One region of the Tahibacter amnicola genome, then DNA from elsewhere that is predicted to be linked to it. Evidence: riboswitches for the same ligand, from Rfam matches in the RefSeq annotation. Region 1 holds a riboswitch; each other region holds the start of a gene.
The links. Region 1 has a riboswitch for cobalamin ahead of btuB (TonB-dependent vitamin B12 receptor). Riboswitches for the same ligand answer to the same signal wherever they lie in the genome.
Positions count from the first base shown of each region.

Region 2: another riboswitch for cobalamin. It lies ahead of N4264_RS00385 (ribonucleoside-diphosphate reductase subunit alpha); the one in region 1 lies ahead of btuB (TonB-dependent vitamin B12 receptor).
Region 3: another riboswitch for cobalamin. It lies ahead of metE (5-methyltetrahydropteroyltriglutamate--homocysteine S-methyltransferase); the one in region 1 lies ahead of btuB (TonB-dependent vitamin B12 receptor).

Region 1 is NZ_CP104694.1:4,487,122-4,489,370, forward strand. Features, by position in the region: gene N4264_RS17470 (mechanosensitive ion channel family protein) at 1-647, shown strand, start outside; cobalamin riboswitch at 666-869, shown strand; gene btuB (TonB-dependent vitamin B12 receptor) at 989-2,249, shown strand, end outside.
Region 2 is NZ_CP104694.1:101,057-103,305, reverse strand. Features, by position in the region: gene N4264_RS00395 (LysR substrate-binding domain-containing protein) at 1-86, opposite strand, end outside; gene N4264_RS00390 (hypothetical protein) at 200-391, shown strand; cobalamin riboswitch at 497-706, shown strand; gene N4264_RS00385 (ribonucleoside-diphosphate reductase subunit alpha) at 924-2,249, shown strand, end outside.
Region 3 is NZ_CP104694.1:5,858,532-5,860,780, forward strand. Features, by position in the region: gene N4264_RS23130 (pectate lyase family protein) at 1-327, shown strand, start outside; cobalamin riboswitch at 374-584, shown strand; gene metE (5-methyltetrahydropteroyltriglutamate--homocysteine S-methyltransferase) at 766-2,249, shown strand, end outside.

The DNA of each region.
Region 1 (2,249 bases):
AGTTTGGTACGAGTCTGCTGGCCTCCGCCGGGGCCGCGGGCCTGGTGATCGGTTTTGCGGCCAAGCCGGTACTGGCGAACCTGATCGCCGGTATTCAGATCGCACTGAGCCAGCCGATCCGCATCGACGATGTGGTCATCGTCGAGAAGGAATGGGGGCGGATCGAGGAAATCGGCGGAACGTATGTCGTGGTGCGGCTCTGGGATGAACGCCGGCTCGTCGTTCCCCTGAACTATTTCCTCGAACATCCGTTCGAGAACTGGACGCGAACCAATTCCTCGCTCCTGGGAACGGCGCAGATCTGGGCGGATTACCGTATAGACGTCCAGTCAGTGCGCGCGGAACTGGAGCGCATCTGCCAGGCCTCGCCCCTATGGGACAGGCGCACCTGCCTGCTGCAGGTAACCGAAGTGAGCGAGTACGCCATTGCCTTGCGCGCCCTGGTCAGCGCCGCCGATTCCGGGCGCAATTTCGACCTCCGCTGTGAGGTTCGGGAGGGTCTGGTGGCCTTTATCAACCGGCACCAGCCCCAGGCCTTGCCGCGCCGGCGCAACGAGCAGATCAGCGTGTCCGCCGCCGATCTGCCGGCCCGCGGCGCAAGCCCGGTGCCCCGCCCGATGACTACCGATGGGCAAATAACTCGCTAGCCGGCCGAAGCTCCTGTACCATCCGCGCCGCTCCACGGTGGCGGATGGGTCTTGGGCCCTGCCGCTTAAACGGGAAGCCGGTGCATATCCCGGCGCTGCCCCCGCAACGGTAAACGAGCAAACGCACGGCATGAGCCACTGGATGTGATCCGGGAAGGCGCCGCGCGGGATCAGGACGATCCACTCGTGAGTCCGGAGACCGGCCTTGGAGCGGTCCGCACGGCGGATCTGGTGGTGCTGCGGAGGGCAGCGCCGCGGCGTGCATCCTGCCCGTTCGCCCTGCGTCCTCCGCAAACCGTGTCTTGTCTTACGAAACCGCGCGGGTGAGCGCGGAGGAACCCATGAAACTGAACCTGCTTTCCGCCGCAGTGATCGCGCTGCTGGCCCTGCCCCATGCTGCCTCCGCCGCCACCGGCGACGAAGAACTCGACGATGTCATCGTCACCGCGACACGCACCGCCGTTACGGTCGACGACACGCTCGCGCCGGTCAATGTGATCACCCGCGCCGACATCGAGCGCCTGCAGGCCCGGTCGCTACAGGATCTGTTGCGCGGCCTGCCCGGCGTGTCGGTTTCCAACAGCGGCGGGCCCGGCAGGAACACCTCCCTGTTCCTGCGCGGCACCGAATCGGATCACGTCCTGGTGCTGATCGACGGCATCAAGGTCGGCTCCGCCACCTCCGGCAATGTGGCCTTCCAGGATCTGCCGGTCGAGCAGATCGAACGCATTGAAATCGTCCGCGGCCCCCGTTCGAGTCTCTACGGTTCCGAGGCGCTCGGCGGCGTCATCCAGATCTTTACCCGGCGCGCCCACGGCGAATTCGCCCCGCACTTCAGTGTGGGCTATGGCTCGGAAAACTCCCGCGAGGCCGCTGCCGGCCTGAGCCTGGCGGGCGACCAGGGCTGGTTCGCCGCCAATGCCGCCTACTCGGACACCGATGGCTTCAACGCCTGCAACGGCAAGCCCTTCCCCGGCGGCGCCGGCTGCTTCACCTATGAACCGGACAACGACGCCTACCGAAATGTCTCCGGCGCGCTGCGCGGCGGCTGGCGCTTCAGCGAGGCAGTCGAGGCGGAAGCCAACATCCTGCGTACGGAAGGCCACAACTACTTTGACGGCACCTTCGTCAACGAAAGCCAGTACCGCCAGCAGGTGATCGGCACCAAGCTCACCGTCACGCCGTCCGAGGCGTTCAAGCTCACTGTCACGGCGGGCCGCAACAATGACGATTCGGACAACCTGCTCAACGGCGTCTTCTCAAGCAAGTTCAATACGCGCCGCGACAGCCTCTCCGTACAGGGCGACATTACCCTGGCCCCGCATCACCTGCTGACCCTGGGTGGCGACCGGGTCGACGACAAGGTCGACAGCACCACCACCTTCGACGAACGCTCGCGCGAGGACATCGGCGTGTTCGCCCAGTACCAGGGCCAGTTCGGGCGCCATGACGTGCAGCTGTCGGCGCGCAATGACGACAACGAGCAATTCGGCAGCCACGCTACCGGCGGTGCTGCCTGGGGCTACGGGCTCACCGAAAATCTGCGCCTGGTGACCAGCTACGGCACGGCCTTCAAGGCACCGACCTTCAACGAACTGTACT
Region 2 (2,249 bases), 2.1 Mb from region 1:
TTCATCTGCTCGGCAGCCCGCGACAGGTTGCGCCAGTGCGCGATCTGGACGAAGGCCTGCAGTGCGGCCAGTGGCGGACGTGCCATTGTGAGAATTCCTCAAGCCTGGCTTGCGAAGATATCGCTTTTTGCAGCGGTATGGCGCGACTACGCTTGCATTCGCCTCAACACAGCGCCCTCGGCGCAAAGCGAAGCCCACCATGTTCTCCCTCGCCAAGTTCTCGATCGCCAAAGACCTGCTGTTCATGCATGGCTACATCGTCCGGCCGGACGTTCTCGCTCCGCAGACCACGCCGGTCGACGCGGCCCGGCCAGTGTCCCCGGCGCGGGCCGCAGCGCCCGAGCGTGCGGCTGCCGAGGGCACCGTCGCGTCTGCGCTGGCGTGCCCTTGAGGACGGCGGCGCGGGCTTGACACGGCGCTTCCGCCGAGCTCGCCCGATTCGGTGACGAAGGGCTCAGTCCACAGCCTTTTGTGTTGACCCGGTTCTGTCAACCCCGATATGTTGTGTCCCGTCGGTTCCCGGTCTCGGCCGGGATTAAACGGGAATCCGGTGAAATTCCGGAGCTGCCCCGCAGCGGTGAGTGGAAACGACAGTCGTCAAATGCACTGGTCCTCCGGGGCTGGGAAGCGACGGCGTGTAGGCGGTTCGACGCGTGTCGGGCCGGGTCCGCGAGCCCGAATACCTGCCGACAGCCGCGCGTCGCACACCGCGCGGACTGGCTCCGGAGCCTCCGCGGGGAGGTCGTCGGCCTAAAGGTTGCGCCGTCTCATCGCGCGCGACCGCCGATCACCATCCTGCACTCCGCACGCCCGAGGGGGCGTGGCCATGCGGCGGTCCCTGACCGCGGCGTCGCCGTCCCTTCGTTTTGTCGTCCCCTGGGCCGGGACGATGACCGTGCCCCCACTCGCACCGGAGGGACGCCATGCATACGACCGAACTCGACAACACCACTTCCACCGCCGCGCGATCCGCGCGTGACAACGAAACCCGCGCGCCGCAGTTTGCGCTGACGCCACCGCACTCCAGCGGCGCCATGGCTGTCACCAAGCGCAACGGCAAGCGCGAGCCGGTTGACCTGAACAAGATTGTCCGCGCCGTCACGCGCGCAGCGGACGGCCTGTTTTCGGTGGACCCGATGCGCGTGGCCACGCGCACGATCTCCGGCCTGTACGACGGTGCCACCACGCGCGAGCTGGACGAACTGTCGATCCGCACCGCCGCCATGCTCACTGCCGAAGAGCCCGAGTACGGCCGTCTCGCGGCGCGTCTGCTCGCGGCCTATATCGACAAGGAAGTGGGTGGCCAGGAAATCCACGCGTTTTCGCAGTCGGTGGCGCGCGGCCATGAGCTGGGGCTGATCAATGCGCGTCTGCTCGAATTCGTGCAGGCCAATGCGCGCAAGCTCAACAACGCGCTCGATCCGGAAATGGACAAGCGCTTTGACTACTTTGGTCTGCGGACGCTGTACGACCGCTACCTGCTGCGTCATCCGCAGTCGCGCAAGGTCATCGAGACGCCGCAGCAGTTCTTCCTGCGCATCGCCTGTGCCCTGAGCGAAGACGTGGGCGAGGCGCTGGAGCTGTACCGCCTGATGGCGAACCTCGACTACCTGCCGAGCTCGCCGACGCTGTTCAATTCCGGTACCACGCACGAGCAGCTGTCATCCTGCTTCCTGCTCGATTCGCCGGATGACTCGCTCGAAGCGATCTACAAGCGTTATGCCGACGTGGCGATGCTGTCGAAGTTCTCCGGCGGCATCGGCCTGTCGTATACGCGCGTGCGTTCGCGCGGTTCGCTGATCCGCTCGACCAATGGCCTTTCCAACGGCATCGTGCCGTGGCTCAAGACACTGGACGCCTCGGTCAACGCGGTGAACCAGGGCGGCAAGCGCAAGGGCGCGGCCTGTGTCTACCTGGAAACCTGGCACGCGGATATCGAGGAATTCCTCGAGCTGCGCGAGAACACCGGTGACGAGGCGCGTCGCACGCACAACCTCAATCTCGCCAACTGGATTCCCGACCTCTTCATGCGCCGCGTCGAGACCGACGGCATGTGGTCGCTGTTCGACCCGAAGATCGTGCCGCAGCTCGTCGACCGTTTCGGCCCGGCATTTGATCATGCCTACGAGCAGGCCGAAGCCGCCGGCCTTGCGATGAAGCAGATCCGTGCGCGCGACCTCTACGCCCGCATGATGCGTTCGCTGGCGCAGACCGGGAACGGCTGGATGACGTTCAAGGACAAGTCCAAC
Region 3 (2,249 bases), 1.4 Mb from region 1:
TTTGACCGTGCCGGTGCGTATCCGCGCGATCAGGTCGCGACGGCGGCACGGACCGAATACACCGCGCGCTCGGGCAGCTGGGGCAATCGCTTCCTGGACAGCAGCCAATGGATGACCGGCCTGCCCGCGCCGTCGGCGCCGCCGGTGGATACGGATAACGACGGCATGCCTAACGCCTGGGAGACCGCCCACGGCCTGAACCCCTCGGTCAACGACGCGGCCCTCGTCCGCCCGTCGGGCTATACCGCCATCGAGGAATACATCAATGAACTGGCCGATTCCCTGACTGGACCGGTCGACGCCATCTTCGCCAACGGTTTCCAGTAAACGGGCAGTACGCCGCAGCCGATTGACTCGGACGTCTATACGTCTTAACGTCCGCGGCGTTGATGGTTCCGGGAGTCACGCCCCGGATGAAAAGGGAATCCGGTTGGAATCCGGAGCTGCCCCGCAGCGGTAATTGGAAACGACCTTCGCCAATGGCACTGGCTCCCCTGCCGGGAAGCGGCGAACAGTAGGCAAGCGGTGATCAAGACACCGCCACGTCCATAAGCCCGAAGACCTGCCTCGACCGAAAGCAACCGCTTTCGTACGACCTGGAGCTCCGCGGGGAGACATCCGGACACCGGCGCATGCCGGTCTTCGGCGTTTGTCCGCGATTCCGGTTCGCCCGCGGGGGCGAAGGGTCAGGCCATGCCGGCAGACGCTGCGGCGTGTCGTGCCTTCGTTCCTCTCGGCGTACTCACAAACGCTGGAGGAATTGCAATGTCTTTGGTTACTTATCTCGGTTTTCCCCGCATCGGTTTGAAGCGCGAGCTCAAGCGGGCGCTGGAAAGCTTCTGGCGCGGCGAGTCCGACGCCGCGGCCCTGCAGCAGGCTGCGTCGGAATTGCGCCTGCGTCACTGGCGCCTGGCCCAGGATGCCGGGGCAGATGTCGTGCCCGTCAACGACTTCTCGCTCTACGACCATGTCCTCGATCACGCCGTCATGTTCGACGCCGTGCCCGATTCCCACCGAGCCGTGCTCGATGCGGATTTTCTCACCGGCTATTTCGCCCTCGCCCGCGGCCTGCAGAAGGACGGACACGATCTGCGCGCGCTGGAAATGACCAAGTGGTTCGACACCAACTATCACTACCTGGTACCGGAACTGCGACGCGGCCAAACGTTCCGCCTGCGCGATGACAAGCCCGTACGGGAATTCATCCAGGCACGCGACGCCGGGCTTCGTCCCCGGCCCGTGCTGCTGGGCCCCGTGAGCTTCCTGCTGCTGGCCAAGACCACCGACGGCAGCGCGCGACTGGCCCTGCTCGACGCCCTGCTGCCCTGCTACGTGCAGCTGCTGGCGGCACTCAAGCAGGCGGGCGCGGAATGGGTGCAGATCGACGAGCCGTTCCTGGTGCTCGATCTGGACGAGGACACGCGCCACGCGTACGAGCACGCGTGGGAAGTGCTGTCCAGGGCAGACGGACCGAAGCGGTTGCTGACCACGTACTTTGGCGCATTGGGTGACAACGCGGCATTTGCCGCACGGTTGCCGGCCAACGGCCTGCACATCGACCTGGTCCGCGGGCCCGACCAGCTCGACGACGTGCTCAGGGTACTGCCGTCCGACCGCACGCTCAGCCTGGGCCTGGCCGATGGCCGGAACGTATGGCGCGCGGACCTGGACAAGGCCTTGCTGGCCTCGCAGCGCGCACATGCGCAGCTGCCGTCCCGGCAGATCTGGCTGTCCAGCTCGTGCTCGCTGCTGCATGTACCAATCGACCTGGCGCCGGAGACGGCACTGCCCGGCGCGATTCGTCCCTGGCTGTCGTTCGCGCGGCAGAAGATCGAGGAGCTGCGCACCATCGCCGACGCTCAGCGCAACGATGCAGGGGCTCTGGCAGCCCTTGCCGCGGCACGTGCGGCACGCGCGGCGCGCCTGCTGTCGCCGCTGGTGACCCGCCCGGGGCTGCGGCGCCGGCTGGAAGCGCTCACCGCGGACCAGGGCACGCGCAAAAGTCCCTACGCCGTGCGTGCGGAACGCCAGCGCGAAGCCCTGCGGCTGCCGCTGTTTCCGACCACCACGATTGGGTCCTTTCCCCAGACCAGGGCAGTGCGAGAGGCACGCGCCCGCAACCGCGCGGGCCTGCTGAGCGATGCGGACTACCAGGCGTACCTGGAGAAGGAAACGGCCGCCGCCGTGCAGACGCAGGAGCAGTTGGGCATCGACGTGCTGGTGCACGGGGAGTTCGAGCGCAACGACAT